Regions from separate parts of the Paenarthrobacter sp. NPDC089675 genome, predicted to be linked through region 2. Evidence: riboswitches for the same ligand, from Rfam matches in the RefSeq annotation. Region 2 holds a riboswitch; each other region holds the start of a gene.
The links. Region 2 has a riboswitch for thiamine pyrophosphate ahead of thiC (phosphomethylpyrimidine synthase ThiC). Riboswitches for the same ligand answer to the same signal wherever they lie in the genome.
Positions count from the first base shown of each region.

Region 1 (10,490 bases), on a different contig from region 2:
CTCCGGCCAGCGCTCCGTTGCCGCCGCCACGGCCGCAACCCAGGCCGGCTTCACGGCCTACAACGTACTTGAAGGCTTCGAGGGTGAACCCGACCGTTACGGCGAACGAACCGTCAACGGATGGAAGAACCGCGGCCTGCCTACCAACTTGGGGAACGACTAAAAGTGACTTTCAATCCTGACGCCGCCGGCTGGAGCCCTGATACCCAGGCCGTTCGCGGTGGCCTTGACCGTACCAACTTCCAGGAAACAGCCGAGCCTGTGTTCCTGAACTCCGGCTTCGTCTACGAATCCGCCGCAGCAGCAGAGCGTGCGTTTACCGGCGAAGACGAGCGCTTCGTCTACTCCCGCTACGGCAACCCGTCCGTCGCCACCTTCCAGGAGCGGCTCCGCCTGCTCGAAGGAACCGAGGCATGCTTTGCGACGGCGTCGGGCATGTCTGCGGTCTTCACCGCCTTGGGTGCCCTGCTGGCTGCCGGCGACCGCGTGGTTGCGGCGCGTTCCCTGTTCGGCTCCTGCTTTGTGATCCTCAACGAGATCCTGCCGCGCTGGGGCGTGGAGACCGTCTTCGTGGACGGGCCGGACCTTGATCAGTGGCGCGAGGCGCTCTCCCAACCGACCACTGCAGTGTTCTTTGAGTCGCCGTCCAACCCGATGCAGGAAATCGTGGACATCGCGGCCGTCAGCGAACTCGCGCACGCCGCCGGGGCGACCGTCGTCGTCGACAATGTCTTCGCCACCCCGCTGCTTCAGCGCTGCGGCGACCTCGGCGCCGACGTCATTGTCTATTCAGGTACCAAGCACATTGACGGCCAGGGACGCGTCATGGGCGGGGCGATCCTGGGCACCAAGGAATACATCGACGGCCCGGTCAAGCAGCTCATGCGGCACACCGGCCCTTCGCTCTCATCCTTCAACGCCTGGGTCCTCACCAAGGGCCTGGAGACCATCGGGCTGCGCGTGAACCACAGCTCGGCGTCGGCGCTGAAGATCGCCGAATGGCTCGAGCAGCAGCCCGCCATCAGCTGGGTCAAGTACCCCTTGTTGAAATCGCACCCGCAGTACGAGCTGGCCACCAAGCAAATGAAGGCCGGCGGCACCGTGTTGACGTTCGAGCTCTCTCCCTCCGGCGGCCGCAGCGCCAAGGAAGCAGCGTTCGCACTGCTCGACGGCCTGAGGGTCATCGACATCTCCAACAACCTGGGCGACTCAAAGTCCCTCATCACCCACCCGGCCACCACCACCCACAGGGCCATGGGCCCGGAGGGACGTGCGGCGATCGGGCTCTCGGATGGCGTTGTCCGCTTGTCCGTGGGCCTGGAGGACGTGGACGACCTCATCCTGGACCTGGAAAAGGCCCTCAAGCAGGTTTGATCCCGGCAGCCTCAGGCGCCGCGCCGGACCCTGGACAGTACCGGGTCGGGGTCCTTCACAGCGTCGTTTGAGGCTCCCCGTGTGGTCACCTGCACGGCATGTCCCACCACGGCCGCCAACGCCTCAGGCGCGGGCGGGCTTCCTTCAGCACCCCCGGTGGTGACGTTGAAGCGACTGGCCGCCTCGCGTTGCTCGGATGCCCCGTTGCCCCGCTCAAGGATGTCCGCGACGCCGGTCTTGACGAGTCCAAGCTCATCCTGCTCGTCCAATACCGGGCTCAGGTAATCCACCAGCGCCCACACCACGGTGGCGGCAGGCTGCGGACGGAAGTCGCCGAAGTCCAGGAGATCCCCCCGCAGGCCCATGTTGCTGGCCTGGAAACTCGCCATGCGAAGCAGCGCCGTGGGCACTGAGGAGGGTTCCACGCCGTCGAACATTTCCCGCGTGGCCGTTTCCACCAACGCCCGAACCAAAACCGCAATCAATGCGGCGTCCTCAGAGCGCAGGCAAACATCGGCAACGCGCACTTCCACCGTGGGGTGCGCGCGGGAAATCCGGGCATCGAAATAGATCATGCCCTCATCCAGGAGCACCCCTGTGTCCAGGAGCCGGCTCACCATGCGCCGATAGGACGTCAGCGAACCGAACACCGCAGACGGGCCGGACGTGGGCCAACGGTTCCAGGCCTGGGTGCGGTAGCTGTCGAATCCTGTGGGCTGCCCGCGCCAGTAAGGGGAGTTGGCGCTGATGGCAGTCAGGACTGCGAGCTTGTCCCGGATGTGGTCCAGCACCACCACGCCCTCCTCCGGCGATTCCACCGAAGTGTGCACGTGGAAGCCGCAGGTCAGCTGCTCGTGGGCGGTGAGCCCGAAGCGCTCCAGCATCTCGGCGTAGCGCGGATCCGGGGTGGTGTGTGTGGGAGAAGCCAAGGGCGACGTCGCCAGCGCGGCAATCCGGGCGCCGTGTTTGCGGGCGGCGTCGTCGGCCATTGCGCGGCCCCGCCGGATCTGGTGAAGCAGCTCGGCGTAACCGTGGGAGGGTCGCGTCTGGGTTTCGATCTGCTCGAGTTTGAGTTCGTGGCTCAAGCCGGTGTTGCCGGCCGCACCCGTCCCGCGATCAGAACCGTTGAGCAACGCATCCGCGAGGGCCAGGGGCTGGCCCGTCACAGGATCGACGATGAGCAGCTCTTCCTCTACCCCAAATGTGCGCATGCTCCATTCTGCCCCGCTCAGTCCTGGCCGCGGCGGAAATTTGCCGGATCATTCGGACCCGAGCCCAGACGAACCCACGATTGGCGGGCCCAGCAAGAGGCCAACGCAGAATGATCCGGCAAGATTCAGACCCGTTATACACATACGGTTCCCTGCAGGGCCCGGGTTGCCAAGGAATCGGGCTGACTGTAGGCATGGATGCGCTGGAGTTCCTCACGTCGGTGGGCGGGGTGGCCAAGGTGGGGCTGCTCCGCGCTCGTGGTTTCCGCCCAAACGACCTTCGCAAACTCGCTGACGCCGGCGCCTATCAACCGAAGCACGGTCTTTGGGCCATCCCCGCCGCGGACCCCGACTTCCTGGCAGCACTTTGCAACAACAGCCACCTCACGTGCGCAAGCGCAGCAACCCGCTACGGGCTATGGCTGAGGAACAAACCGACCAAACTTCACTTGGCGACCAAGCACAGCAGGGGCCGTGGATTCGTACGGCACAGCGGGTTGCGGTTCGGCACCGAGTCCCAAGTGCCTTTGGCTTCGGTGGAAGACACGGTCCTGCACGCTCTGACCTGCCTCTCCACGGAGGACGCCATCGCCGTTGCCCAGTCAGCGATGTCAATGTTCGGTGTGCCGCGGGAAGCGTTGCGCAGCGAACTGGGGGCCAAATACTTCGGCACTGCGCGGAAACTATTGGACATGGCGGACGGGCTCTCCGAATCACTTCCGGAGATCAGTGCACGGCTCCTTTTCGAATCCGAGGGTCTGACCTTCAGGCGCCAAGTCCGCATAGAAGGCGTAGGCCGCGTCGATGTCCTGATCGACGAACGCCTGATTGTGGAAGTGAATGGCTACCAGTTCCACAGTTCCCGGCAAGCCTGGCGGAAGGACATGGCCCGGCTCAACGCTGCCCAAGCGCTTGGCTACCACGTCCTGAGCTACGCCCCGGAGCAGATCTGGAACACGCCTGACCATGTGGTGGCGGAAATCCGGGGAATGCTGGCTCGGATCAGGAGCGCCAGACGGTGCTAGGCAGAAATTTTGCCGGATCATTCGGCCGGAGGCCCCGGCGAACCCACGACTGGCGGGCCAAGCAAGGGGCCAGCGCAGAATGATCCGACAAAATCTCCCAGTGCTCAGTCCTGGAAGTACTCAACCTTCGCGCCGATGGTGTTGAGCCGCTCGGCCAGATCCTCATAGCCGCGCTCAATCACGTAAATGTTGCGGAGCTCGGACGTCCCCCGGGCCGCGAGCATCGCCAGGAGCAGGCAGGCCGCAGGACGAAGCGCCGGTGGGCAGCCGATCTCAGCGGCGCGCCACTTGGTGGGTCCGTTGACATAGATGCGGTGCGGGTCAAGGAGCTGCACTTGGGCACCGAGCTTGTTGAGCTCCGTCAAGTAGATTGCCCTGTTCTCGTAGACCCAGTCGTGGATCATGGTCTGGCCCTCGGCGTTGGCGGCGATCACGGCGAAGAACGGCAGGTTGTCGATGTTCAGGCCCGGGAACGGCATGGGGTGGATCTTGTCCTGGGGCGCCTTGAGCTCCGAGGGCTTGGTGGTCACGTCCACCAAGCGGGTCCGGCCGTTGCGTGCCATGTATTCGCCTGAAATCTCAAGCTTCTGGCCCATCTGCTGGAGGGTCGCGAGCTCGATCTCCATGAACTCGATGGGTACCCGCCGGATGGTGACCTCGGAGTTCGTCACGATGCCTGCCGTGATGAGGGACATGGCCTCGATGGGGTCCTCGGACGGGAAGTACTCGATGTCCACGTCGATGCTGGATCGCCCCGTAATCCTCAGCGTAGTGGTACCCACGCCTTCGATTCCCACGCCGAGGCCCTGCAGGTAGAAGCAGAGGTCCTGGACCATGTAATTGGGGCTGGCGTTGCGGATCACCGTGGTGCCCTCACGGTGGGCAGCGGCCATGATGGCGTTTTCCGTGACGGTATCGCCGCGCTCGGTGAGGACGAAAGAACGGTCGTGTCCGTCGGCCGGCGGAGCAGCCACGGAATAGAAACCGGACTTCGCTTCAACGGTCAAGCCGAACTCGCGCAGCGCCTGCATGTGCGGTTCCACGGTGCGGGTTCCGAGATCGCACCCGCCGGCGTAGGGCAGTTGGTATTCGCTGGTCTCGTCCAGGAGGGGGCCAAGGAGCATGATGACGCTGCGGGTGCGGCGTGCAGCGTCCACGTCCATGGTGCCCAGGTCCAGCTCCTGCGGACGGCGGATACGGAGATCGTTGCCGTTGAGCCAAGTGCATTCCACGCCAATGGAGGTCAGTACCTCCACGATCCGGTTGACTTCCTCGATCCGCGCCAGCCGACGGAGGGTGGTGGTGCCGCGGTTGATCAAGCTGGCACAGAGAAGCGCGACTCCGGCGTTCTTGCTGCTGTTGACATCGACTTCACCGGAGAGGGTACGGCCGCCCTCTACGCGGAGGTGGGTCATTTGGGGCCGGCCGACTTTGACGATTGATCGCCCAAAGATCGCCTCCAGCCGTTCGATCATGCGGAGGCTCAGGTTTTGCTTTCCCTGTTCCATGCGTGCGACGGCGCTCTGGCTGGTTCCCAGCTCAGACGCCAGCTGACCCTGCGTCCAGCCCTTTTCGTTGCGGGCGTTGCGGAGCAGGAGGCCTACGTGTTCGGCGGTGGGTTGCTGCGTCATACCCAAGAAATATCACAAATGAGCTAGAAGTGACGCACATATCGCCGTTTCAGCGGTAAAGGTCACACCATACCCGATCCGTGCGATATGGAGTTTCGACGCCGGCACTCACCGGCGGGGCGCCCGCACTCGCCGCCGGGGTGCCCGCACGCACCGCCGGCCGGACCAGTGCCAACGGTCACCCAACGGCACTAGCGCCAGACAAAAGTCCACGTCCCGGCGCCCACGGCCGTCAGTACTGCAGCGGCTGCAATCAGCACACCTCCCAGCAGGACCCACACGTCCAGCAGGGAGTACGTGGATTCGCGTGCCCAAGTACGTTTGCCGCCGCCGAAGCCGCGGGCTTCCATGGTTACGGCCAGCCGGGAAGCCCTGCGGACGGCTTGGACAAGGAGCCCAAAACTCTGTCCGAGCGTGGCCTTCGCACGCTGCCACGGGCTGCCCTGGGAACCCACGCCCCGGGCCCGGCGGGCCATGCCGATGGTCTGCCATTCCTCCGCCATCAAGCCCACCAGTCGCATGGCAGCCAGGGAACCCAGCACAAAGCGGTGCGGCAGCCTGGCCTTCTGCGCCAGCGCGTCGGCCAAGTCCGTAGGGTCGGTGCACGTCATCAGCAGGATTGCCGGCAAGGCGATCGCCAAACCGCGCAGCATGAAACCGAGCCCCAGCTGGAGGGAACCGTCGCTGATAGACCAGAGTCCGACGTCGAGCAGTACAGCGCCGCTGTCCGGTGCGACGATCGCTGTACTCCAGCCGCCGATCGCTGCCGCGACGATGAGTGGCCATGCGCGGACCCACAGGAGCCGGATCGTCAATCCGGCGAGCGGAAACAAGGCAAGTTCGGCCACGAGGGCGATCGACGCCGAGACCCAGTCAATGGAGAGGGCCAGCACCATCGAAATCAGGAAAACAGCCACGAACTTCGCCAAGGGGTTGGCCCGGGTCAACAGGGCGTGGTTGCCGTTCAGGCCCAAAGTGTCCCTCATGCCGCACCGGCTTCCTGCTTTTCAGCCGTGTTCACCGGGGCAAGCCGCAATTCCGTACCACCAAGGACTGCACTGAATTCCTGGTCATGGGTCACCGAGACCACGGCTGTTCCCTGGTCGAGCAACTCGGAAAGGAACGACGCCAGTTCCGCCCAGGTGTTGGCATCCTGCCCGAACGTCGGCTCGTCCAGGATCAGCACCTTGGGGTGCGCAGCAAGGACGGTGGCAACGGACAACCTTCGTTTCTCGCCGCCGGACAGTGTGTACGGGTTTGCATCCACCAAATGGGTCAGGCGCAGCCGCTCAAGTAACTCATCCACGCGCTCTTCGCCATGGCCCAAGTGCCTGGGACCAAACATGAGCTCATCCAGGACCTTGCCGGTGACGAACTGGTGCTCTGGCTCCTGGAACACCGTGCCGATGCGGGAGATCAGTTGGTCCGCTTTCCACTTGAAGGGATCGATTCCGGCGCCTTCCGAAAGTTCGACGGCGGCAGAAACCTGGCCTGCCACCGGCGCCAGAAGTCCGGCCATCGTCAGTGCGAACGTGGACTTCCCGGCGCCGTTGGGCCCGGTAATGGTCAATGCCCGACCCGCCCGGACCTGGGCACTCACTCCGGCTTGCACAGGAATCGGCGGGATGGTTTTGAAGCCCTTCTTCCGGGGCTTCTCGCGGGAGACCGCAAGGTCCTGGGCCGCAAGAAGGAGCTGCGCCGGCCCTTCGGGGGCAGTTGTCCTGGCGCGTGTCCGGGGAACGTATCCTGGCACCCACACCCCGGCCTCGATGAGCATCGTACTGGCCTCGGCCAAGACCTGGTCCGGAGCCCCGTCCAGCAGCACACCGCCGCGGGAATGTCCGGGCTGCAGGACCACGATCCTGTCCACCAGGTCCTGCCACACAGACACCCGGTGCTCCACCACAACCAACGTTGCGCCGGTCTTGTCCAGGCAGCGGCCTACGGCATCCCGGACTTCCAGGACGCCTGCCGGGTCCAGGTTGGCCGTCGGCTCGTCCAGGAGGATGAGCCCGGGACGCATCGCCAGGATCCCAGCGAGGGCGAGGCGCTGCTTTTGCCCGCCGGAGAGTGCCGCCGTCGGGTGGTCCAACGCCAGGCCGTCACCGGCAGCGGTGCGTAACCCGACGTCGTCGAGCGCTTCATGCACGCGCTCCCAAATCACCTCCCGCGGGACGGCGAGGTTCTCGGCACCGAACGCGACGTCGTCGCCAACGCGGGACAGAACCACCTGAGTTTCAGGATCCTGCTGCATCAAACCGGCACGGCCGCGCTGTTCGCGGGGTGCCGCGCCGTCAATCAGGAGCGAGCCCGTCTCATCCGAATCGTCTTCCTCGTCCCCGAGGACGCCCGCGAGGGCGTGGAGGAGCGTCGACTTGCCCGCCCCCGACGGTCCCAGCAGCAGGACCCGTTCACCCGGCTCGATGCGCAGGTCAAGGTCCTGGATGGCGGGCGTGGACCGGCCGGCATGCCGCCATCCCCAGCCTTCCGCGGAGATGGCAGCCGGCCGGACCCCAGTGGACCCCGCCATCAGTTGAAGACGGGCTCCGACGCGGCCTTCCGCGAGGCGAACGAACCCAGCACGCCGGTGGTGGCCAGGCCGCGGGTTGCCACCCAGGACAGGGCACCAGCAATGATTGCACCGGAAATCGTGCAGAACGCGATATAGGCCAGCTTGTCGACGGCTTCGTAAGCGATGTTCCAGCCCCAGGGGAGGAACGAGTCGTTGAGGCCGCAGAAGAGGCCGGCACCGGCACCTGCCAGGAGCGAGGTGGGAAGGTTGAACTTCTTGTAACGGAACGCCGCGAAGACCAGTTCCGCTCCGAGGCCCTGCAGGATGCCGGAGATGAGCACCGTGGTGCCGTACTGGGAGCCCATGATGAGCTCGCCCGTCGCAGCCACTGCCTCGCAGAAAAGTGCGGCACCGGGCTTGCGGATGATGAGCATGCCAAGGACCGCGGGGATCATCCAGCCGCCGGCGATGAGGCCGGTCAGGGGCGGGTAGGCCGCGTTCATCGGGATGGATACGATTGCGGCGCCCTGGGACCAGGCCCAGAAGATCACGCCGCCGGCGATGGCGATCAAAGCTGCCACCACGATGTCTACAACACGCCAGTTGTAACTGGTCTTCTTCACGCTTGCCGTGGTCATTTCTTTGCCTCCTGAGGTTACAGGAGGGGAAAGTGCTCCCCGGATTCCCCGGCCGGCCTGCGCCGTCCGGTCCCGGACACTCTGAGAAGCTCGACTCCCTTGCGCCGGTACTAACCGGATCAGGTTCGAGGGTCTGCGGCTGTCCGCACTCTCAGCGCCCTCGCGTCTCTGCATCCCTGCAGGTTCGACGGCGGCGCTCCCCTGTCGTTATCAATCCGCCCTTATGGGCGTGGTTCAGTTTACACCTGCCGTCGATTGCGGGGCAGGTGCTTGGTCACAAACCCGTTGCGAGGCCCGCCCTACGCGCTATCCCCCGACCATAGGGCGCAAACCGGGCCCCGCAACGCCCGCCTGCGAGAATGGGAGCATGACGGATCTTCCAGGTTCAGAAACCCCAGTGGCACAACCCCGCCTGGCGGCAAGCGTCATCCTGCTCCGGAATGCATCCGACGGGCTCGAAGCGTTCGTCCAGCACCGCGTATCCACCATGGACTTCGCGGCCGGCATGGTGGTCTTCCCGGGCGGCCGGGTGGATCCTGCGGACGCAGACGGGTGGGACTACCCCGCCGGGCTTTTGGACAGTCACGCAGTGCATTGGCGGCTGAGTTCCCTTGCGAACGGCGATCCCGGAACCCCGCAGAGCCGTGCCGGGACTGTCCTCGCCGCAGCCATCCGGGAGGTCCGGGAGGAAGCCGGGCTTGATCTCCAAGCCTCGGAACTCAGGCCCTGGGCCAACTGGATCACTCCCGTGGACATGCCCAAGCGCTTCGATACGTTCTTCTATATCGCCAAGCCCGCTCCGGACGCCCAACCCCGGCACCAGACAACGGAGGCCTGGCAGTCCCTTTGGATGCCCGTGGACGGGATCCTCGCGGCGGAAGCCGAGGGCCGGTTAAAGCTCATGCCACCCACGTATTACCTGCTCAAGGAGGTCTCCGGATTTGAGTCCGTGGAGGCACTCTGGCACGCGGACCATGAGGTTGTTCCCGTACTGGCTCCCCCGGGTTCCCTTACTGCTTTCCTGAAGGAGCGCGAAACCCGCCGCTAGGCAGGAACCGGCAGCCGCGTGAGGTTAGGCTGAGGGCATGAACTTCTTCTTCAAGCTTCTGGGCGCGGGCGTGAGCCTCGGCGCGGGTTTCGTCGGCACCAAGCTGGTCAACGCGGGCTGGGAAAAAGCCACGGGCAACAAGCCGCCCAAGGGCAACGACGACATGGAAACGAGCCTGCGCTCGGCGCTGACTTTCGCTTTGATCTCCGCCTTTGTGAGCACGCTCATCCAGGTGCTGGCCAGCCGTGGCACGCAGCGCGCGATCGCCCGTTTCGCCAAGTCCCAGGACATCGTCTAGCGGGGAACCCTTACCGGTCGGAGTGTTCCTCGGCTGCCCGCTGGACAACAGCTTCCAACTCGTCCGTGGTCAGCAACTCACGGTGCCCGTGCTTGGTCCGGTAGGCGGAGCGGCCAACCATGTGGGCAGCCACTGGAGCCGTAAGGAGCTGGAATATCCAGGCCACCAGGAGCACCGGCCACACCCACCACGTGCGCATTTGAAGGCCGATGGCGGCAAGCATGAGGAAGAGGCCAAGTACCTGCGGCTTGGTGGCTGCGTGCATACGGCTCATGAGGTCGGGAAACCGCAACAAGCCGATTGCCGCTCCAAGGGACATGAGGGCTCCGACCACCAGGAACACTGCAGTTACAGCATCTATGACGGCATCAACGCCGGTCGCGTCAGGAGTCATTGCTCCTCGCCCTCCTCTCCGCCACGAAGCGGGCAACAGTCACCGAGCCGATGAAGCCAATGACCGCCAGTGCCACCAAGAGCATCAGGTTGTTCAAATGCCGGTTCACGGCCATGTCCACTGCCAGGGCAGCTCCCAGGATTGCCAGCAGGACGTCGGAGGCCAGCACGCGGTCCAACAGAGACGGACCGATGGCGATCCGGATGATTGCTCCGGCGGCCGCGAGGCTCAGCACCACAGCGGTGATGACCAGGACAAGCTCTTTCACAGTGCTGCACCTTCCACTCGTGCCGGTTCGGCCCGGAGCGCTTCGACTTCGACCCGCGTTCCCATGATCCGGATCAGGCCTGCCTCTATGT
Region 1 covers NZ_JBIVHM010000009.1:84,911-95,400, forward strand. The annotation lists gene ACIPY2_RS17825 (rhodanese-like domain-containing protein) at 1-163, shown strand, start outside; gene ACIPY2_RS17830 (O-succinylhomoserine sulfhydrylase) at 166-1,374, shown strand; gene ACIPY2_RS17835 (glutamate--cysteine ligase) at 1,386-2,585, opposite strand; gene ACIPY2_RS17840 (endonuclease domain-containing protein) at 2,780-3,610, shown strand; gene ACIPY2_RS17845 (UDP-N-acetylglucosamine 1-carboxyvinyltransferase) at 3,715-5,241, opposite strand; gene ACIPY2_RS17850 (energy-coupling factor transporter transmembrane component T family protein) at 5,433-6,227, opposite strand; gene ACIPY2_RS17855 (ABC transporter ATP-binding protein) at 6,224-7,771, opposite strand; gene ACIPY2_RS17860 (ECF transporter S component) at 7,771-8,391, opposite strand; TPP riboswitch at 8,470-8,604, opposite strand; gene ACIPY2_RS17865 (NUDIX hydrolase) at 8,759-9,439, shown strand; gene ACIPY2_RS17870 (DUF4235 domain-containing protein) at 9,477-9,737, shown strand; gene mnhG (monovalent cation/H(+) antiporter subunit G) at 9,748-10,131, opposite strand; gene ACIPY2_RS17880 (monovalent cation/H+ antiporter complex subunit F) at 10,121-10,399, opposite strand; gene ACIPY2_RS17885 (Na+/H+ antiporter subunit E) at 10,396-10,490, opposite strand, start outside.
Region 1: it holds a riboswitch for thiamine pyrophosphate, as region 2 does, so the genes downstream of both, ACIPY2_RS17860 (ECF transporter S component) here and thiC (phosphomethylpyrimidine synthase ThiC) in region 2, are expected to answer to the same signal.

Region 2 (10,490 bases):
ATAACGCCCACAACGTCCACGCGCCTGCTCCGGGGATTCACATGGTGCTCACGGCACCACGAAGCCGAGAGCCGATGAAGGCGTGCCAGTTTTTCCGGCCCCACGGCCTCGAACGGGTGACCGAACGCAAGGGTTCGGCGCGTTTTTACTTCGGCCACAACAAGCGTTTGCCCATCCATGGCAACGATGTCGATTTCGCCTTCGCTGCACCGCCAGTTGCGGTCGACCACCTGCATTCCCTGACCTTCAAGGAAAGCGGCGGCCAGTCCTTCGCCTTCCCTGCCAAGTACGTCTTTTGCTCGCACGAGCACCACCTCCACGACCCAGCATTCCGGGCGTGTAGTCGTGCAGGGAGGCAGTTACGGCGCTATGTGGGTAACCGGGCAGTCGAGGGAGATTGTGGAGGAAAGGCCGAACGCAGGCAGGCTAGTTGCCCAGGTCCCCAAGGTCGCCGTCTTTCGGCAGCGCCAGGTCCTCGTTCCGGGGGAGCTCTTCGACGTTGACGTCCTTGAAGGTGATCACGCGGACATTTTTCACGAACCTCGCGGAGCGATAAACGTCCCACACCCACGCGTCCTGGAGCGTGAGGTCGAAGTAGACCTCACCATCGGCGCTGCGTGCCTGCAGATCGACATGGTTTGCCAGGTAGAAACGCCGTTCCGTTTCGACAACGTAGCTGAACAGGCCAACTACGTCCCGGTACTCGCGGTAGAGCTGAAGCTCCATGTCGGTTTCGTAATTCTCAAGGTCCTCGGCGCTCATAGTTCCATCTTGCACCATCGGCCGGACCCGGAGCGCCACCTAGGCTGCGGCGTAGCCCTCAATCGTCGCCCGGGCCTGTCAGGTGCCAGCTGGTCCGGTGATAGGCACTCGGTCCTTGCAGCCGGATCACGTCACGGTGCGATGGAGTGGCATAACCCTTGTTGACATTCCACCCGTACGCGGGTGCCTCGGAGTGAAGGTCCACCATGATCCGGTCCCGCGCAACCTTGGCCAGGACACTTGCTGCGGCGACGCTCAAGCAACTCATGTCCGCCTTGACCCGGGTGTGTACAGGTGCATCGCAGCCCAGTCCCCCAGGAGCCGGATCGAAGAGGGAGGCCTGGACCTCCGGCGACAACCAGTTGTGGCTGCCATCGAGGAGCACGACGTCGGGGGTTACGCCGCCGGCAAGGATCTCGAACCAGGCCCGCGTTCCGGCAAGACGCAGGGCGGCGATAATGCCGATCCGGTCAATCTCCTCGGATGAGGCATGTCCCACTGCGCTGGCCAGGGCCCATTCGCGGACCAGGGGCTCAAGCCTGTCCCGGTCCTCGGGCTTGAGGAGTTTGCTGTCCCGCACCCCCTCAAGCAGTTCATGGTCTTCAAGGTTCACCACGGCAATGCCGACACTGACGGGCCCCGCAAGTGCACCGCGCCCAACCTCGTCCACCCCTGCCAGGAGCCGGGCTCCCGAGGACAGGAAAGATCGTTCGAAGTCGAGGGTGGGAAACTGGAGCACTGCTTTGGGTTTCGCCTTTGACGTTGGCTTGCCTGCTGCCTTGGTCTTCGATCGGAGTGCGGCCGGTGCCATTGTTACTTCCCTGGTTTGCCTGCGGGTACGTTCTTGAAGACGTCCGGATAGTTGTCCAGGACTGTCCATCGATTGATGGGCCAGGCTATGACGGTCGCCTTGCCTTCCACGTCCTCGATGTTGACGAAGCCGCCGTTGGTTCCCTGGTGGAGGCGGGAATCTGCCGAGTGGTTGCGGTTATCGCCCATCACCCACACCTTCCCTTCGGGGACTGTGACATCGAACTGTTCGGGATTGGGAACCTCGGCCGGGTTGATGTACGTCTCGTCCAGGGGTACTCCGTTGATGCTAACCCGACCTCCCGCATCGCAGCAGGTCACGTGATCGCCGGGAAGGCCGATGACGCGCTTGACCAGGTGCTGCTCCCCTTCGTCCGCCATCAGGCCTACGAACTCCAGGGTGTTGCCTACCCAGTCCATCGGCCCGGCCGGTTTCTTCTCCACGGGAGCCAGCCATCCTTGGGTGTCCTTGAAAACCACGACGTCCCCGTGCTGCAGGTCGAACGGCCCCGGAACCAGGAGGTTGATGAAGATACGGTCGTGGACGTCCAGCGTGCTTTCCATGGACTCCGACGGAATCCAGAAAGCACGGAACAGGAAAGTCTTCAGGAGGAAGGACAGGACGAGGGCGATCGCCACTACCGTGACGATTTCCTTGAGCCAGACCAATGCCACGTTCTGGCGGGGTTGGTCTTCCGCCACCGGCCCGGCATCCACAGTTCGCTCCGGCTGCTCCGGTTCGTTGGCTCCGGCAGTGCCGGGGGTTCCATCCAAGAGCCGCGCGTCGTCGTGCCTCTCGGGATTTTCTGGAACTCTATCCGGCATTTATTGTCCGTTCTTCGTCGTGTCCGCCTGCGTGGAGCGAGGCATCTCTGCAAATCTATCAAGTGGCCAGATGATCTGGACGGGTCTGCCGATAACGCGTTCTACGGGGACCATGCCACCCCCGGGAGCTCCGAGCAGTCCGCGTGAGTCCGCCGAGCGGGACCGGTGGTCCCCCATGAGCCAGAGCCGACCGTCGGGCACCACCACGTCAAACTTCTGCTTGCTGGGTTGGTCCCCGGGATAAAGATAGGATTCCTCAAAAACCTGACCGTTGACTGTGAGGTGCCCGGACGCGTCACAGCATTGCACGTGGTCGCCTGCAACGCCGATGACACGTTTGACATACGTGGTTTCGCTTCCGACCAGGCCGAACCATTGTCCGGCCGCATTCACTGCGTCCACGAGCGGTCCCTTGCCGCTGCTGAGCGGCGCGAACGAGCCCCGGCCATCGAATACCACGATATCGCCGCGGCGGATTGGTTCTGAACTGAAGGCCGTGCGGGAAACCAGGATCCGGTCTCCGGTCCCGAGCAGGGGTTCCATCGATTCCGACGGGATGTAATACACGTCGATCCACAGCGAACGGACCAGCCCACTGATGGCCACGGCGAGCACCAGGGCCAGCAACGCAAAACGCCAGCCCTGTTTCCGGGGCTGGCGTTCTGTTGTGTCCATGACTCGTAATCCCTGTTGCGTTGCGGATTGCTCCGGAACCCCGGGCACGAATCCTGGACCCGTTGCGTAAGTTGGTGGACTTACTTGGCGAAGTCGCGCTTTTCCTTGATCTTCGCAGCCTTACCGCGCAGTGCACGCATGTAGTAAAGCTTGGCGCGGCGGACGTCACCCTTGGTGACGACCTCGATCTTGTCGATGATCGGGGAGTGCACCGGGAAGGTACGCTCTACGCCCACACCGAAGGAAACCTTGCGCACGGTGAAGGTTTCGCGAACGCCGTCACCCTGGCGGCCAAGGACGAAGCCCTGGAATACCTGGACACGGGAGTTCTTGCCTTCGATGATGTTGACGTGAACCTTGAGGGTGTCGCCCGCGCGGAACTCCGGAACATCGTTACGCAGCGAGGCTGCATCTACGCTATCGAGGATATGCATTAATCCACTCCTGGTGAACGCCACAGGTCATTCACTTTGGGTCACGGCGGACAAGCCCCGGGCGCTCATGGCCCGCGGAAATCTCCGCCGAAGATCATTAGTGGCCGGCTCAGCCACTGATTGGCTTTACCGGTTGTCCGACTGTTGGCTCAACTCCCCCTGTGGCAGGCGTCAGCCCAGCAGACACAAGGGTTAATTCTGCCATATGTGTAAGCATCCGGCCAATCACGCCGGTCCCCGCGGAGGTGTCGACGCCGGAGGCCGCCTTAGCCTTGCGGGCCACCCTCGGGGCGCTTGCGCAGGCGCCCACCGACGACGTCGTAGCCAAGTTCCGCAAGGGCGTTACGGTCGGCACGGCTCAACTGGCCGGCGTCGAACGTGTCCATGAGGTCCGGTCGGCGCTCAACGGTGCGGCGAAACTGCTCATGCCGGCGCCACTGGGCAATTTTGCCGTGGTTTCCGCTCAACAGGACGGCCGGGACTTCATGCTCCCGCCAGGACGAGGGCTTGGTGTAGACCGGGTATTCAAGGAGCCCGTCCGAGTGCGATTCCTCAATGAGTGATTCGGGATTGCCCACGACACCAGGCAGCAGGCGCCCGATCGCTTCGACCATGGCAAGCACCGCTACTTCGCCGCCGTTGAGTACGTAGTCACCCAAACTCACCGGACGGACCGTGAAGTGCTCGCGGGCCCAGTCGATGACGCGCTCGTCAATGCCTTCGTACCGGCCGCAGGCGAACACCAACTGCTGCTCTTCCGCCAGTTCATAGGCCAGCGCCTGGGTGAACCGCTCCCCCGCCGGGGATGGAACGATGAGTACCGGCTTGGAGGCACCGCCTTGGGAAACAGCCTCGAGGGCCTGGGCCCAGGGCTCCGGCTTCATCACCATGCCGGCGCCACCGCCGTAAGGCGTGTCGTCAACGGTGCGGTGCTTGTCCGTGGTGAAGGATCGGAGGTCGTGGACGTTCAGCTGAAGGATGCCGTCCTGCCGGGCCTTGCCGATAAGCGACAGTTCGAGCGGAGCAAGGTACTCCGGAAAGATACTGACGACGTCGATCCTCATGCAGGAGTCTCCCCGCTGGATTCCCCGGCGTCTTCGTCGTTGAGCTCGAAGAGGCCCGCCGGCGGAGTGATCAGGATGTAGCCTGCCTCGACGTTGACCTCGGGGACGATTTCATCGACGAAGGGAACGAGGATCTCCTTGCCGGCTTCGGTTTCAATGACCAACAGGTCCTGGGCGGGCATGGTGTTGAGAGCGGCAACCTTGCCAACTACTTGGGCACCCACTCGCGCCTCAAGGCCGACGAGTTCGTGCTCGTACCAGCCTTCCTCGCCGTCGTCGTCGAGTTCTTCCGTCTCGATGAAGAGCTTCGCGCCACGGATGAGTTCCGCTGCGTTGCGGTCCGCGACTTCCTCGAAGCCCAGCAGGAGGATGTCTTTGTTCCACCGTGCGCTCCGGACGGTCAGCGGCCCCGAAGAAGCGGGCTCCACCACGAACTCGGTTCCGGCAACAAAGCGCTCGGCAGGTGCATCAGTAAGCACCTGGACCGTGACCTCGCCGCGGATGCCATGGGGTTTGCCGATCCTTGCCACCTGGAGCTGCATGGGTTCCTCTGAATTCTGGTTTGTCCGCGGTCCAGCCACGGCGTGTGCATGTTCAATAAAGCAATCCGGCCCCTCCACCATATTCGGTGAAGGGGCCGGATTTAAGGCAAATGATGCCGGGCGCGCTACCGGCGACGGTCAGTATCGACGACGTCGACCCTGACCTGATCGCCACCGGCCAAAGCTGCTACCACCGTGCGCAAAGCGCGGGCGGTGCGTCCCTGGCGGCCGATGACCCGACCGAGGTCGTCCTGGTGAACGCGAACCTCGAGGGATTCCCCGCGGCGGTTGTTCTTGGCACTGACCTTGACATCCTCAGGGCTGTCAACGATCCCACGGACCAGGTGCTCGAGCGCTTCTGCCAGCAACTTACTCAGCCTCGGTGGTCTCTGCTTCAGCCTCGGCCGGAGCTTCGTCCTTCTTGGCCTTCTTGGTGATGGCTTCCGGAATGATGACGGAACCCTTCTCCGGAGCCACGAAAGCTTCCTTCGGAGCCTTGGTCTTCAGGGTGCCTTCCTGGCCAGGCAGGCCCTTGAACTTCTGCCAGTCACCGGTGATCTTGAGGATCGCAGCAACCTGCTCGGTGGGCTGGGCGCCAACGGAAAGCCAGTACTGGGCACGCTCGGAAGCGACCTCGATGTACGACGGCTCTTCGGTGGGGTGGTACTTGCCGATTTCTTCAATGGCACGGCCATCGCGCTTGGCGCGGGCATCCATGACGACGATGCGGTAGTACGGTGCGCGCATCTTACCGAAGCGCTTAAGGCGAATCTTTACGGCCACTTTTGTGGTCACTCCTGTTTCTGAAACGGGGTTGAACCCTGTGTTCTGCACCCGTGGGGCGGGCCATACTTGGGGGTTCGAAGGACAAGATACGAGCACGGAGAGAGGGGCCGCACCGATCGAGTACCTGTCCATTGTGCCAGATGGGCTGCGCAATTACGACTTGGGCACGTACACGGCATGTGGCATTGCCCACACTCGCGGCATCAAGCCGGAGTCAGGACACCGACCAGACATACAGGCCGGTACGCTCGGCGTTCTCGACGTCCGCGGCCAGCGCCGCGAGTTGCTGGACATAGCCTTTCGATTCCGCAGCGCCAAAGGGCATGTCGTCCTGCTCCGCCCAAGCGGCGGCAACGTCATCAAGCACGTTGCCCTCGCCCTCGCTTTCGTAGCTCAGCAGGTCCGCCAGTGCCCGGACCATCGCCTCGGGAACCCCCAGCAGGGCATCACTGGTTACATCGACCAACGCGAGTTCGTAATCCGCCCCGGCAGCATGGACGGCCTGCCCGGCGAGGTCGCCAAGCTGCTCGACCTCGAAGTCGGTGATGCCCTCGATCCGGACAGCAGAACCTGCCACCTCGGCGCCGCGCTCCAACGCTCCCGCCCGCTTAAGTGCTTCGTCGTGGGTGGCTACAAAAATTTCGGCAAAGCCCATGGAAAGTCATCCCGTCCCGTCGTGCTGACACGTTCCGTTGCGCAGGAGCGGGCATGCACCGCGTTGCTCCTTACCCAACACTGCCAGCCTAGCGCAGCCCGGCGCCCGCACAGCAAGCTCGCCTAGCGGACAGCAACCCGCAACTGGTTGCGCCAGGGATCCTCGAAGCGCAGTTCCTTGCCCGTGTGATGGCTTTGCAGCCCGGCCACCTTGAGGCGGTCCGCCAAGGCGGAGACGTCGTCGCCGGTGGGTAACTCGATCAGGACCTCCCCCAGCCCCAGCGTGTCGCGGCGCGGTCCGGCGCCACGGCTGTTCCAAACGTTCATGGCCATGTGGTGGTGGTACCCACCCGCGGAAACGAACAAGGCCTGCCCGTGCCAACCGGCAGTCCTTTCGAAGCCGAGCGTCTCCACGTAGAACTTTTGGGCCGTAGCTACGTCTCCCACCTGCAAGTGGACATGTCCGATCCCGGCACCTGCCTGCGCCTGTCCCGTCACGGCAGCCTCACTCAGGTACTGCTGGAGATACGCCTGGGGCGGGAGCGCCACGTTGTCCATGACTACGTTCTTTCCGTCCCACTGCCAGACCTCGCGGGGCTTGTCGTAATACAGCTCGATGCCGTTGCCCTCGGGGTCGGTGAAGTAGAAGGCCTCGCTCACCAGGTGGTCGGCACTGCCCACGAAGGCGCGCGGCTCATACTGGGCAGCCGTGGCGATCGTCGCTGCCAAAGAGGGCTGGTCCTCGAACAGGATCGCAGTGTGGAAGAGACCCGCCTCGCCCCGGCCGGGGATCTGCAAACCCGCAGCCGGCGCAAGGTGCACCACCGGCTTGCCCAGGCGCCCCAGATAGAGGCCGCCATCCTGCTCAGCCACCACCTGCAGGCCCAGGGCCCGCTGGTAGTAGTCACTCATGAGCTTCATGTCGCCAACCTTGAGCATCACAGTGCCCATGGTGAGTTCGGCGGGTAACAAGTCTTGGCTGGATGTGGTGTTCATGCGATGCTCCGGTACTAAGGCGGCCGCCGTTCGGCGCGTTCTACCTTACCAAATTACTTGAAGCTTCAATTTATTCCCAGTCGACGGTCCTCCCCCGCAGAACCACGTTCTTGAGTTCGGCGACCGTGGCCAGGTTCAGTCTGGGATCGTCCCTGCACAGCACGACGTCGGCACTCCCGCCTTCGCTGATGCCCTCGGCTCCCAGCCACTTGCGCGCGTCCCAGGCGGCGGCGTTGAGAACAGCGGCCGGCGGCAGGCCGGCGTCGTGCAGTTCCAGCATTTCGTCAGCAATCCGGCCGTGCTTGATCACACTGCCGGCGTCGGTTCCCGCGTAGATGGAGACCCCCGCCTCGAACGCTTCAAGGACGCGCTCGCGCCGCCGCTCCCAGAGCGCGGTCATGTGGCGGGCATAGTCGGGGAACTTGGGCCGGGCTTGCGCGGCAATGTCCGGGAAGGTGGCGATGTTGACCAGGGTCGGGACGATCGGCACCCCTTGTTCGACCAAGCGTGGAATGTGCCGCGGCAGCAGTCCCGTGGCGTGTTCGATGCAGTCGATGCCGGCGTCGAGCATCTGGTCCATGGTCTCTTCGGCAAAGCAGTGTGCAGTCACCCGGGCCCCTTCGTCGTGGGCCGCTGCGATGGCATCTTTGACTACCGCCGCCGGGAAGGAAGGGGCAAGGTCGCCGAGGCCGCGGTCAATCCAGTCACCGACCAGCTTGACCCAGCCATCGCCGTCGCGCGCCTCCTTGCGGACCGTTTCCACCAGCTGCTCCGGCTCAACCTCGTGGCCGAGGCCACGCAGGTAGCGGCGACTGCGCGCGATGTGCCGACCGGCACGGATGAGCCGCGGAAGATCGTGCCGCTGCTGCACCCAACGGGTGTCGCTTGGGGACCCCGCATCCCGGATCAACAGGGTGCCCGCCCGGAGGTCGGCCTGGGCCTGACCGAGGGTTGTGGGCTCATCCACTTGGCCACCTGGACCGAGGCCGATGTGGCAATGGGCGTCCACAAAACCGGGCAGGACCCAGCCATCCAGCACTGCGTCCGGCTTAGCGTGCGGACGCACGAAAGTCAGCCGGCCGTCCACGGACCACAGCCCCTGCCGTTCTTCATTGGCTGCCACCAGCACGGGACCACTGAATTCAATGATGTTGGCCATGGCAGAAGCCTAGTCCGCCGTCGAGTGCCCCCACATGCCCGGTGACTCATGACTGCGGCCACCCGCAAGGCTGTGGTAGCTTCGTCTACGACCACACGGGGGCCCCTGCAGGGGCTGAGATCGGACTGACGCAGTCTGCGACCGTTGAACCTGTCCGGGTAATGCCGGCGAAGGAAGTGAGTAATCCTTGAGCACCACAGAAACACAGCACAGCCCTGCCCAAAACCAGCAAGTTCCTGCTGAAGTCGACCCGGTGACAGTCACGCAATCGCTGAAGTCCCATTCGTTGGCCTGGCTGGAAGATTCCGTCCATGGCATCCGTGTGCCGGTGACCGAAATTGCGCTGGAGTCCTCGCCCAACGGCCAAGCCAATGACCCACTCCAGGTGTACCGCACCGCCGGACCCGGGAGCGATCCCGTAGTGGGACTCGAGCCTTTCCGGGAAAAGTGGATCATGGAGCGCGGCGATACCGAGGAATACACCGGCCGGGAGCGAAACCTGCTCGACGACGGCAAATCCGCCGTCCGTCGTGGCGCTGCCTCCGCAGAATGGAAGGGGGCGCAGCCCGTCCCGCGCCGGGCCATCGAGGGCAAGCGAGTCACGCAAATGCACTACGCGCGGAAGGGCATGGTGACCCCCGAAATGCGGTTCGTGGCCCTGCGTGAGAACTGCGACGTTGAGCTGGTCCGCAGCGAAGTGGCCGCGGGGCGGGCGATCATCCCCAACAACATCAACCACCCCGAGTCGGAGCCGATGATCATCGGCAAGGCGTTCCTGGTGAAGATCAACGCCAACATCGGAAACTCGGCCGTCACCAGCTCCATCGCCGAGGAAGTCGACAAATTGCAGTGGGCCACCCAATGGGGGGCGGACACCGTCATGGACCTGTCCACCGGCGACGACATCCACACCACCCGCGAATGGATCATCCGCAACTCCCCTGTTCCGATCGGCACGGTTCCCATCTACCAGGCCTTGGAAAAGGTCAACGGCGAGGCCAACAAGCTGACCTGGGAGATCTTCCGTGACACCGTGATCGAGCAGTGCGAACAAGGCGTGGACTACATGACCATCCACGCCGGAGTGCTGCTGAGGTATGTGCCGCTCACCGCCAACCGCGTCACGGGCATCGTCTCCCGCGGCGGTTCCATCATGGCCGGGTGGTGCCTGGCCCACCACGAAGAGAACTTCCTTTACACCCACTTCGATGAGCTCTGTGAAATCTTCGCCCGGTACGACGTCGCGTTTTCCCTGGGAGACGGCCTGCGCCCGGGCGCTACGGCCGATGCCAACGACGCCGCACAATTTGCCGAGCTCGATACTCTGGCGGAGCTGACCGAGCGCGCTTGGAAATACGACGTGCAGGTCATGGTGGAGGGTCCGGGGCATATTCCGTTCCACCTTGTCCGTGAGAACGTCGAACGCCAACAGGAACTGTGCAAGGGAGCCCCTTTCTACACCCTCGGACCGCTGGTTACCGACGTCGCTCCCGGCTATGACCACATCACCTCCGCCATCGGCGCCACTGAGATCGCCCGCTACGGCACGGCGATGCTTTGCTATGTCACGCCGAAGGAACACCTTGGGCTGCCCAACAAGGACGACGTGAAAACCGGCGTGATCACCTACAAGATCGCCGCGCACGCCGCGGACCTTGCCAAAGGACACCCTGGCGCGAACGAACGGGATGATGCCTTGTCCAAGGCCCGGTTCGAGTTCCGGTGGAGGGACCAATTCGCGCTTTCCCTGGATCCGGTCACCGCGGAGTCTTTCCACGACGAA
Region 2 covers NZ_JBIVHM010000001.1:618,058-628,547, reverse strand. The annotation lists gene ACIPY2_RS02955 (YraN family protein) at 1-314, opposite strand, end outside; gene ACIPY2_RS02950 (DUF2469 domain-containing protein) at 427-762, opposite strand; gene ACIPY2_RS02945 (ribonuclease HII) at 821-1,573, opposite strand; gene lepB (signal peptidase I) at 1,576-2,397, opposite strand; gene lepB (signal peptidase I) at 2,398-3,072, opposite strand; gene rplS (50S ribosomal protein L19) at 3,153-3,506, opposite strand; gene trmD (tRNA (guanosine(37)-N1)-methyltransferase TrmD) at 3,773-4,570, opposite strand; gene rimM (ribosome maturation factor RimM) at 4,567-5,112, opposite strand; gene ACIPY2_RS02915 (RNA-binding protein) at 5,238-5,480, opposite strand; gene rpsP (30S ribosomal protein S16) at 5,482-5,895, opposite strand; gene ACIPY2_RS02905 (hypothetical protein) at 6,113-6,553, opposite strand; gene ACIPY2_RS02900 (VOC family protein) at 6,676-7,548, opposite strand; gene ACIPY2_RS02895 (amidohydrolase family protein) at 7,619-8,707, opposite strand; TPP riboswitch at 8,793-8,900, shown strand; gene thiC (phosphomethylpyrimidine synthase ThiC) at 8,895-10,490, shown strand, end outside.

Region 3 (10,490 bases), 360 kb from region 2:
CTGCACATCGCTGAATGTGCCGTTGGCCGGCAGGGTACGCGTGACATCGGCGGTGTAAAGGGAATCAGCTTCCACGCCGGCGTCCAGCAGGAGCAGTTCGCCCGCGTTGACCTTTCCGGTGTTCCGGTTCCAGTGCAGCACGGTGGCGTTGTTTCCGGAGGCGGCGATGGTGTCGTAGCCCAGTTCGTTGCCCTCTTCGCGGGCCCTGGCAAAGAACGCGCCTTCCACCACGCGCTCGCCGCGCTTGTGGGTCAGTGCCCGCGGCAGGGCGCGGACGACGTCGGCGAAGCCTTCAACGGTTGCCGCGACGGCAATCCGCATCTGCTCGATTTCCCAATCGTCCTTGATGAGCCGGAGTTCGGACAGTGCTTCGCTGAGCTTCTCGTCCAAAGCGTCAAGTTCGCCCAAGTCCAGGTTTTCCGGATCCTTGGCCGTGTTGTAGCGGGCGGTGTCCACCAAGGCGTCGATGTTCTCGTCCACCTTGCGGACCAAGCGGATGGAAATGCCGCCGATCTCCGGTGCGCCCACGTTCTTGGTGATGGCCACCTCGAGTTCGGAGATGTGGGCGGTGGGGAGGCCCAGCCGGGCTTCGAACTCGGCAAGCGTCGGCCGTGCGCCGATCCAGAATTCGCCCGCGCGCGAATCGGCGTAGAACTGTTCCGTATCGCGTCCGGCGAGCGGGCGGAAGTAGAGGGTCGCAGCGTGGTGGCCGCCGTCGTCGCCCTTGCCTTCGGCCACCGGCTCGAGGATGAGCACGGCGTCGGGCTCGTGGTCCAGTCCCAGGCCGGTCAGGTGCGCAAACGCGGAGTGCGGACGGAATCGGTAGTCGCAGTCGTTCGAGCGGACCTTCAGCGGACCGGCAGGAATGACGAGCCGTTCACCTTTGAACAGTTCAGAGATGGCACGACGGCGGCGGGCGGCATGGTCAGCTACGGCGTCGCGTGCAGGGGTTACCTGCGGGGCGGGCGCCCAGTTGCCGGCCATGAATGCCTTGAAGGCATCGGAGGTGGGCCGCTGCGAGCGGTTGTTGACTCGCTCCTGCAGGGGCTGGGACACAGAGATCTGGGTGTTTTCGGCATCGTTCACCGTTACATCGTCCCACCAGTTCAGTGACGAGGCCAACGCCGCAACACAGTAAGCCGGTGCCGATCCCATAGGCTGGGAAAGTGAGGATTGACCTGCATGCGCACTCGAATGTTTCCGACGGAACCGAGACACCCGCCGGGGTGATCCATTCGGCCTTGAAAGCGGGCCTGGATGCCGTGGCGTTGACCGATCACGATTCGACGGACGGCTGGGAGCAGGCCGCCGCTGCGGCAAAAGGCAGCGGCTTGGCGTTCGTTCCCGGCATGGAGATTTCCTGCCGCACGGACAAGGGGATCAGCGTCCACCTCTTGAGCTATCTGCACGATCCCGCGCACCCGGGTTTGCTGGAGGAAATCAACAAATCCAGGGACGCGCGGCTGACCCGTGCCGAACGCATGGTCACGCTGCTTTCGGAGGATTACCCGCTTACCTGGGACGACGTCATCCACCATGTTGCCCCCGGGGCCACGGTTGGGCGTCCACATATCGCGGACGCACTCGTTGCCGCGGGCGTGGTGGCCGACCGCTCCGAAGCCTTCACCACCATCCTCACCTCCCATTCCCGATACTTCGTCCAGCACTACGCGCCTGATCCGGCGGTCGCCGTCGAACTTGTCCGGGCGGCAGGCGGCGTGCCCGTCTTTGCCCACCCCGTGGCCTCTTCACGAGGCCGGATCGTGGGCGACAAGACGTACCGGGAGATGATCGACGCCGGGTTGCTTGGCTTGGAAATCGATCACCGCGACAATCCTGAAGAAGGACGCGAATTCCTGCGCGCACTCGCGGCCGAACACGGCCTCCTGATTACCGGATCCTCTGACTATCACGGTACCGGCAAGCCGAACTTGTTGGGGGAGAACGTCACGGACCCCGCAGTGCTTGCCCGGATCGAAGAACTGGGCACGGGCAGCACGGTGGTCCGTTGATGGACCTGCAGTTGCTGGCTTCCGTGATTGTCACCCTGTTCGTCATCATGGACCCGCCCGGGACCGTGCCGATCTTCATGTCCCTCACAGCCCAAATGACGGCCAGGGACAGGAACCGCTCGGCGCTGCAGGCGCTGCTCGTGGCCACAGGGGTGATCGTCCTGTTTGCGATCTTCGGCCAGTCCATCCTGAACTACATGCACATTTCCCTGGCCGCGCTGCAGGGAGCGGGCGGTTTGCTCCTGGTGCTCATTGCCCTGCAGTTGCTGACCGGCAATACCAGCGGCGAAGAAAACGCGGCCAAGTACAAGAACGTGGCGTTTGTTCCCTTGGGGACGCCGCTCATGGCCGGACCGGGTGCGATCGTTGCCGTCATGGTGTTCGTGCAGCAGTCCACGGAGTTGTCCGACTACCTCGCGGTCGGCAGCGGTATTGCGGTGGTGCTTGCTTCGCTCTACTTGGCGATGCGCTTCGCGGGCATCGTCCAACGCGTGCTTGGCGAGAACGGCGTGGAACTGGTCACGAGGATCGCCGGCCTCCTGCTCTCAGCCATTGCTGTGCAGATGATCGCCGACGCTGTGCAGGCCTTCGTCAAGGGTGCTGCCTGACTCATCCAAGGCCACGGAACTGTCATGGAACACTGCCTTGGCGCCCAGCCGTTTGCGCATGACCTCGATGGCCTGCACGTTCTGGTCAACGCAGACAAACCTGCGGCCGAGCTTCGCTGCGACGGCACCGAGCGTGCCGGAGCCGGCAAAGAAATCCAGGCACCAGTCGCCCTTGCGGCTTGACGCTGCAACCACGCGCCGCACCAGGCCCTCGGGTTTCTGGGTGGGGTAGCCGGTCTTCTCGCGACCGGTAGGGGAGACGATTGTGTGCCACCAGACGTCCGTGGGAAGCTTTCCGCGTTCGCGTTTGGCCGGTGTCACCAAGCCCGGGGCCATGTACGGTTCGCGGTCCACTTCTTCGTTGTCGAAGTGGTACTTCGTGGGGTTCTTGACGTAGACCAGGATGTTGTCGTGCTTGGTTGGCCAGCGGTTTTTGGCCCTGGCGCCGTAGTCGTAAGCCCAGATGATCTCGTTGAGGAAGCATTCCCGGCCGAAGATCGCATCGAGCATGACCTTGGCATAATGCACCTCCCGGTAGTCCAAGTGCAGGTACAGGGTGCCGTCATCCGCCAACAGCCGCCACGCCTCAACGAGCTTGGGTTCCAGGAACGACCAATAGTCGCTGAAGGCGTCGTCGTAGCTGTGCAGAGCGCCCTTGATGGTGTCGTATGAGCGTCCTTTGAACCCGACCCGGTCACCGTCGCCGTCGGCGTTCCGGACCATGCGTGTTTCCTGGCGTCGCTGGACCCTGCCGGTGTTGAAGGGCGGATCCACGTAGATGAGTGTGAAGGCGCCGTCCGGCAGCGTGGGGAGGAAGTCCGCGTTGTCCGCGTGCACCACCAGGTTGCTGCCGTCCGGCGCCCAAACAGTTTCAGTCATCGGACGGTATTAGGCCTCGGTGTTGGAAGGCTCGGCGGCTACGGCGTCGCCGGAGACCACTTCACCGTTCCGGCGGCGCGTGCGGGTACGACGAGTCCGTGCGGGCTTCTCGGGTGCTTCAGCGCTTGCTGTCGGGGTGGAGGCGCCGTCTACGGGGGCCGCTTCGGCGTCGGACGTCCGACGGCGGCGGGTGCGGTTGCGACCGCCGTCGCCCTTCGTTTCGTTGCTTGAAGAGCTGCCGGACTTACCGGAACGGCTCCTGCCGCGGCCGCCGTCACGGCCCGACCCGCGGGAGCCCGAGTTCTTCTTGCCGGTCTCGCCCAGGTCTTCCAGGACCTCGGCGTCGACGCCGGCGAGGGTGCGCTTGTTGCGCGGCAGGCGACCCTTGGTTCCCTCGGGGATGTCGAGGTCCGTGTAGAGGTGCGGCGAGGAGGAGTAGGTTTCCACTGGTTCGGGAACGTTGAGTCCAAGAGCCTTGTTGATCAGGGCCCAGCGCGGTACGTCGTCCCAGTCAACGAAGGTCACGGCAGTGCCCTTGTTGCCTGCACGGCCGGTACGGCCGACGCGGTGCAGGTAGATCTTTTCGTCCTCGACGCATTGGTAGTTGATGACGTGGGTGACGTCCTCGACGTCGATGCCACGGGCAGCAACGTCGGTGGCAACCAGGACGTCCACCTTGTTGTTGCGGAAGGCGCGGAGAGCCTGCTCGCGCGCACCCTGGCCCAGGTCGCCGTGGATGGCCGCCGCCGCGAAGCCGCGGTCCACGAGTTCCTCGGCAACCTTCGCGGCAGTCCGCTTGGTCTTGGTGAAGATGATGGTGCGGCCACGGTCCTTGGCCTGGAGGATGCGGGCAACAACCTCGGTCTTGTCCATGCTGTGGGCACGGTAGATGAGCTGGCGGATATCGCGCTTGGTGAGGCCCTCGTCGTTGGGGTCGGCAGCGCGGATGTGCGTGGGCTGCGTCATGTAGCGGCGCGCCATGGCGATGACCGGCCCGGGCATCGTGGCGGAGAAGAGGAGGGTCTGGCGCACCGCCGGGGTACCGGCGATGAGGGTTTCGACATCCGGGAGGAAGCCGAGGTCCAACATCTCGTCTGCTTCGTCGAGGACCACCATCTTGACGTTCTTGAGGCTCAGGTGGCGCTGCTTGTAGAGGTCGATCAGTCGGCCGGGGGTGCCCACTACGATCTCGACACCCTTCTGCAGGGCTTCGATCTGGGGTTCGTAGGCGCGTCCACCGTAAATGGTGGCGATGCGCGCGTTGCGCTTGCGGGAAGCCGTCTGGAGGTCGTTGGCAACCTGGACTGCGAGTTCACGCGTAGGAACGATGATGAGTGCCTGGGGGGCGCCCTGGACCGCCAGCTTCGCGTAACCGGCGTCGTCGCGGCCTTCGATGCGCTGGAGGACCGGGATGCCGAAGCCAAGTGTCTTGCCCGTGCCGGTCTTGGCCTGGCCAATGATGTCGTGGCCGCCCAAGGCCACGGGAAGGGTCATGGCCTGGATGGGGAAGGGATGGGTGATTCCGGCGTCGGAGAGGGAATCCACGATGTCAGCGCGGACGTTGAAGTCCGCGAACGACTTTTCTTCGAGCTCGTGGGGCGTCTCGTCCGAGGTGATCGTTTCCTCGGGTTCGATGGATTCGGTTCCGGTGGAGTCCGTCAGGACTTCATGGGTGTGCAATTCACTCACAGGGAGTTTCCTTATTCATTTGGGCATTGGCGCTGCATGCTCAACGGCGGCGGCAAAGCCGTACCGGAGCAGAACGTGCGCACAAGCATTTCCAGTGGAAGCCGATCGCGGGCTATCTAAGTACTGGCACTGGGGACCAGCGGGCACATCTCAAGATCGCGTAGGGGCGGGCTTGTTGAGTTCAAAAATTAACTGAATCAACGACCGGGCATCCATTACTACACGCACAGTCTATCCTCTGGCAGCCCGAAACCCCGGATCGCCGCTGTGGTGGCCCTCAGCCAACCAGTTGGAAACGGATCTCCCTGGCGGCAATATCTGCCTTGACTAGCTTGACCCGGACTTCGGTTCCCGACTCAAGTTCCCCGTCACATCGGGCGGTGATGGCGGGCTCGGCAATCTGGATGGTGCCGTACGGTCCGTTGCCGTTGGACCCGCCGTTGCCGTTTCCGTTTGCCGGCTTGGAACCGGAGATCACTACGGCGTCGAACTCCTCGCCCACATGGTTTGCCACCAACGCGGCCTCGACGGTATCCAGGGCCAGCCGTTCCAGCTTGCCCGCCAGTTGGTCGGAGGAAGCCATGATTTCCGGAAGGGCAGGCAGGGCTTCGCGGGCCCAGGAGGGAATGTCCTTGCCATTGCTCAGTGCTTCGCAGATCACCAGGACAAACCGGTCGATCAGCCTGCGGAGGGGAGCCGTGGTGTGGGCATAGGGAGCTCCGATGGCCGACTGGATCACGTCCTCAGGCACCTCGCCGTCAAACGGTGTATAGCCTGCGCCGCGGAAGAGGGTACCTGCCGAATGGAGGATCGCCAGTTGTTTTGGATCCGAAGCATCGAGGGTCCGGAGGTATTCGCCGTAGGAGACTTCACCGTCCCAGGGTTTGCCCAGGGCCTGGGTCTGCCGCTTGAAATGCAGCAGCGAACGGTCATCCGGTTCGGGCATGGTCCGGAGGATTCCCACTTTGCCATCGAGCATCAGGCGCGCCGCGGCTATCCCGGTCATCAGGGAGATCTGGGCGTTCCAGTCCTCCACGGGCAGCGACGGTGCCGCCACGATCTTGTAGCCGCCACCCCCGGTGGCCTGGACGATCTCCTGTTCGGGCATGTTCAGGCTGGCACCACCCCGCTTCCGTTCCAGTTCCACACGCTTGAGGCCCACTTCCTTCAGCAGTTGGAGCACGGGCAGTGCAGCACCGGAATCGATCTGTTCCTGGGCGCCCTTGTAGCTGAGCTTGGCACGGCTGCGGACCGCAGCCCGTGCAACGGACACCGACGTCACATCGGCGTTTGGGTCGAGCTGGAATTCCCAGACGAACGCGGCGCAGTCCTGGTCCGCGAGAAGGCTTCCGGCGTGTTCACTGATGATTTCCGGGTGGAGGGGAATCCGTCCGTCCGGGGCGTAGAAAGTCTGCCCCCGGTGCCTGGTTTCGGCATCCAGCGCACCGCCCGGCAGCACGAAGGACGGCACGTCAGCGATCGCGTACAGCACCCTGTAGCCCTCGCCCGAACGTTCGATGAAGAGGGCCTGGTCCAGGTCCGTGGAGGTTGCGGGATCGATGGTCACAAAAGGAACGTCCGTCAGGTCCCGGTCAGGCAGGCCATGGCGTTCAACCGCGTCGCGTGCCTCCGCCACGGCTTCTGCCGGGTAGTCGCCGGGCAGCTCCAGTTCGGTCCTGAGGGCAGCCAGTGAGGCTGCGAGCTGGTCGGAAGAATCGTCGACGTTGGGCGCTATCCGGTGATGTGACACGAAAGTCAGACTAGCCCCAAAACGGCGGATAGTCTTGAAGGATGGGCACCTCGACAACCGGCAGGGTTCCGCAGGACCAGCTCGCAGGCGGACTGCTCGGTGCGATGGCCTACGGCGAGTTGTCGGCCTTCGGAAGGTTGTCCGCCGACTCGCTGCTGGCACCGACGCTGGGTGAAAGGGCCATGCTGGCCAAGATCGCCGTAGGCGCCTTCGGCAACTATGCGGCCATCGGAGCCAGGCTGGGGGAGATGGGACTCGATCCCGAAGACGCCATGCTGCCCTTCCAACAGTCCTTCGACCATTTTCACGAGCGGACAGCTTCCGGGGACTGGTTCGAATCGGTCATGAAGGCCTACGTCATAGACACTGTTTCCGCCGATTCTTACCGCACCTTGGCCGGATTCCTCGACGCCGGAACGCAGCAGTTTGTCCGCCAGGTAGCCTCGGCGGACCATGCCACCGAGGCTCTCAGGGTTCTGCTGGCACGGGCGTTGCGGGACGATCCGCGCCTGGCTTCGCGCCTGGCCCTCTGGGGGCGCCGTCTCGTGGCGGAAGCTTTCACGCAGGCCCAAAGGGTAGGGCAAGAGCATCCCCAGCTTGGACCCGTCCTGCGGGGCGACGACGCCCGCGCCTCACTGCGGAGCATCACCGCCGAGCTTGCTGAACGGCACGCCAAAAGGATGTCGGGGCTGGGCCTCAGCGCCTAGCCTGTCCTGTTTGTCGTCCCGTTGTCCGGGGTTGCTCAGGCGGCATCCAGCGCCTCAAGCAGGGACTTGGCTGCCGCCGTCGGATCCGCCGCTTCGGTGATGGCGCGAACCACCACGATGCGGCTGGCGCCCGCCGCCACCACCTGGTCCACGTTGCTGTGGTCGATGCCCCCGATGGCGAACCAGGGGAGTTGCCTACCCGATCGCTTTACGGCTTCCGCGGCATATGTGACCAACTCCAATCCCACGGCCGCGCGGCCCGGTTTGGTGGGCGTAGCCCACAGTGGACCGACGCAGAAGTAGTCCAAACCATCCGGCACCCGGGAGGCCGCCAGCGCGGAATCCACTTGCTCGGGCGAATGGGTGGAAAGGCCGATCGCCGATTCCGCGAGCAGCTCCCTTGCAGAGGGCAGCGGCAGGTCCTTTTGACCCACATGGAACACCGGTGCCCCGGAAATACGCGCAATATCGGCCCGGTCATTGACGGCCCACAGCTTTCCGTGCCGGCTGGCCACCTTCCCCAGGACCTCGAGGAGTTCCAGTTCTTCTGCGGCTTCGAGGGACTTGTCACGGAGTTGGATGATATCCACGCCGCCCTCGAATGCCGCGTCGACGAAGTCTTCGAAATCACCCTGCCGCCGGCGGGCATCGGTGCACAAGTAGAGGCGGGCAGTGGAAAGGAGGTCAGGCTCAATCATGGAAACCAGAGTAGTTCCTCTAAACTGGGCACGTACTGCGGGAGCCGTGACGCACGTCTTTGTGACCGTCCGGCTGAGAGGGCTTCAGCGCCGACCGCTTGACCTGATCCGGTTAATACCGGCGTAGGGAAGGAAACCAATGGCAGAAGCCATCCAAGCAGACGTAGCCATCATCGGCGCAGGCGTAGTCGGCCTGGGCATAGCCCACCAAGTCCGCGTGTCCGGCCGCTCCGTGGTCCTCATCGATCCCCGCCCGGCCGGTGGAGCGACCTTTGCCGCCGCGGGCATGCTGGCACCCGTCAGTGAGCTGCACTACCAAGAGGAAGACCTCTTGGAGCTGATGCTTGAATCCTCAAAGTTGTGGCCCGCTTTCGTGCAGGGCCTTCCGGGGTCGGTGCCTGAGTCCGGGTACCGCACGACGTCGACACTTGCCGTGGGTGCCGACGCTGCCGACCGTAGGGCGCTCGCAGATCTCCGCTCTGCACAGTTGGCAGCGGGGCTGGACGTTGAGCCGTTGCTCCTTCGGCAGGCCCGGGAGCGTGAGCCGCTCCTCAGCCCGCAGATTTCCTGCGCGTTCGACATCCCGGCGGACCACCAGGTGGACCCCCGCAGGCTTGCCTCCCGTATCCTCGCCGGGCTCGGCGCACACACAAATGATGACGCGACCTGGGTTCCCGGTGCCCGCGAGGGATTCCACCTTGCCGAGCCGGCGAGCAGGCTCGTTTGGGACAACCAACGCGTGGTCGGCGCGGAGCTCGGTTCCGGGCAAGTGGTCATGGCCGCCGAGACGATCGTTGCAAACGGTCTTGGCGCCGCCGCTCTTGGCAGCCTTCCGGAGGGTTTGGAACTTCCTCTGCGGCCGGTCTACGGGGACATCCTGAGGTTGCGGGTCCCCGATGGCCTTCGGCCCCTCGTGACTTCGACTGTTCGCGGTATAGTTCGCGGGGTACCCGTGTACATCGTCCCGCGGGAGGACGGAACAGTGGTCATCGGAGCCACGCAACGCGAAGACGCGCTCTCATCCGGTTCCAACGCCGTATCGGCGGGCGGGGTCTACCAGCTCTTGCGCGACGCCCAGGTTTTGGTGCCGGCCGTCGCCGAGCTTGAGCTGCTGGAAGCCACGGCCCGGGCCAGGCCCGGAACGCCGGACAACGCTCCGCTCTTGGGCCGGGTGGCCGGGCTCGACGGCGACGTCCAGGGCCTCGTCATCGCAACCGGTTTCTTCCGGCACGGCGTCCTCCTAACCCCGGTCGCGGCCGCAATCGTGGGATCGCTGATCAGCGGCAGGGCAGAGGCCCGCTGGGCCCGATTCCGGCCGGACCGCTTCCAGAACACAGCCTCCGCCCGCCACTCCTCTTCAACCACCAACGTCCGCAGCAAGGAAACCGCATGAACATCAAACTCAACGGCGCCGACCACGCAGTCGCGGAGGGCGCCTCGGTCAGTACGCTCATCACGGCGGTCACCGGCCGCGACCTGGACCACCGGGGACAGGCTGCCGACGGCGGGAAGCTGGGTGTCGCCGTCGCCCGCAATTCCGAGGTAGTGCCCAGGAGCCAGTGGGCGGCCACGAGCCTGGCCGACGGCGATGAAGTGGAACTCGTAACCGCAGTGCAGGGAGGCTGAACCATGACCACCACCAACATCGAAGCACGGACCGACGCGCTGGTCATTGACGGTGTGGAACTCACCTCCCGGCTCATCATGGGGACCGGCGGAGCACCGAGCCTGGATGGCTTGGGCGCAGCCCTGGTGGCGTCTGGCACCGAACTCACCACGGTAGCCATGCGACGGTACTCACCGGCCGAGACCGGATCGCTGTTCCAACTGCTGGTGGACAACAACATCCGTGTGCTGCCGAACACTGCCGGCTGCTTCACGGCCAAGGACGCCATTCTTACGGCTGAACTGGCGCGGGAAGCACTGGAGACCGACTGGGTGAAACTGGAGGTCATCGCGGATGAACACACGCTCCTGCCCGATGCCGTGGAGCTCGTGGACGCCACGGAGCAACTGGTCAACCGGGGCTTCAAGGTCTTTGCCTACACCAACGACGATCCCGTCCTTGCCCTGCGGCTGGAGAACCTCGGCGCAACGGCCGTCATGCCGCTTGGCGCCCCGATCGGAACCGGCCTGGGCATCCTGAA
Region 3 covers NZ_JBIVHM010000001.1:259,853-270,342, forward strand. The annotation lists gene ACIPY2_RS01300 (aminopeptidase P family protein) at 1-1,086, opposite strand, end outside; gene ACIPY2_RS01305 (PHP domain-containing protein) at 1,167-2,012, shown strand; gene ACIPY2_RS01310 (MarC family protein) at 2,012-2,620, shown strand; gene ACIPY2_RS01315 (DNA-methyltransferase) at 2,558-3,499, opposite strand; gene ACIPY2_RS01320 (DEAD/DEAH box helicase) at 3,509-5,188, opposite strand; gene ACIPY2_RS01325 (RNB domain-containing ribonuclease) at 5,466-6,938, opposite strand; gene ACIPY2_RS01330 (ferritin-like fold-containing protein) at 6,980-7,645, shown strand; gene thiE (thiamine phosphate synthase) at 7,681-8,343, opposite strand; TPP riboswitch at 8,371-8,490, shown strand; gene thiO (glycine oxidase ThiO) at 8,483-9,736, shown strand; gene thiS (sulfur carrier protein ThiS) at 9,733-9,969, shown strand; gene ACIPY2_RS01350 (thiazole synthase) at 9,973-10,490, shown strand, end outside.
Region 3: it holds a riboswitch for thiamine pyrophosphate, as region 2 does, so the genes downstream of both, thiO (glycine oxidase ThiO) here and thiC (phosphomethylpyrimidine synthase ThiC) in region 2, are expected to answer to the same signal.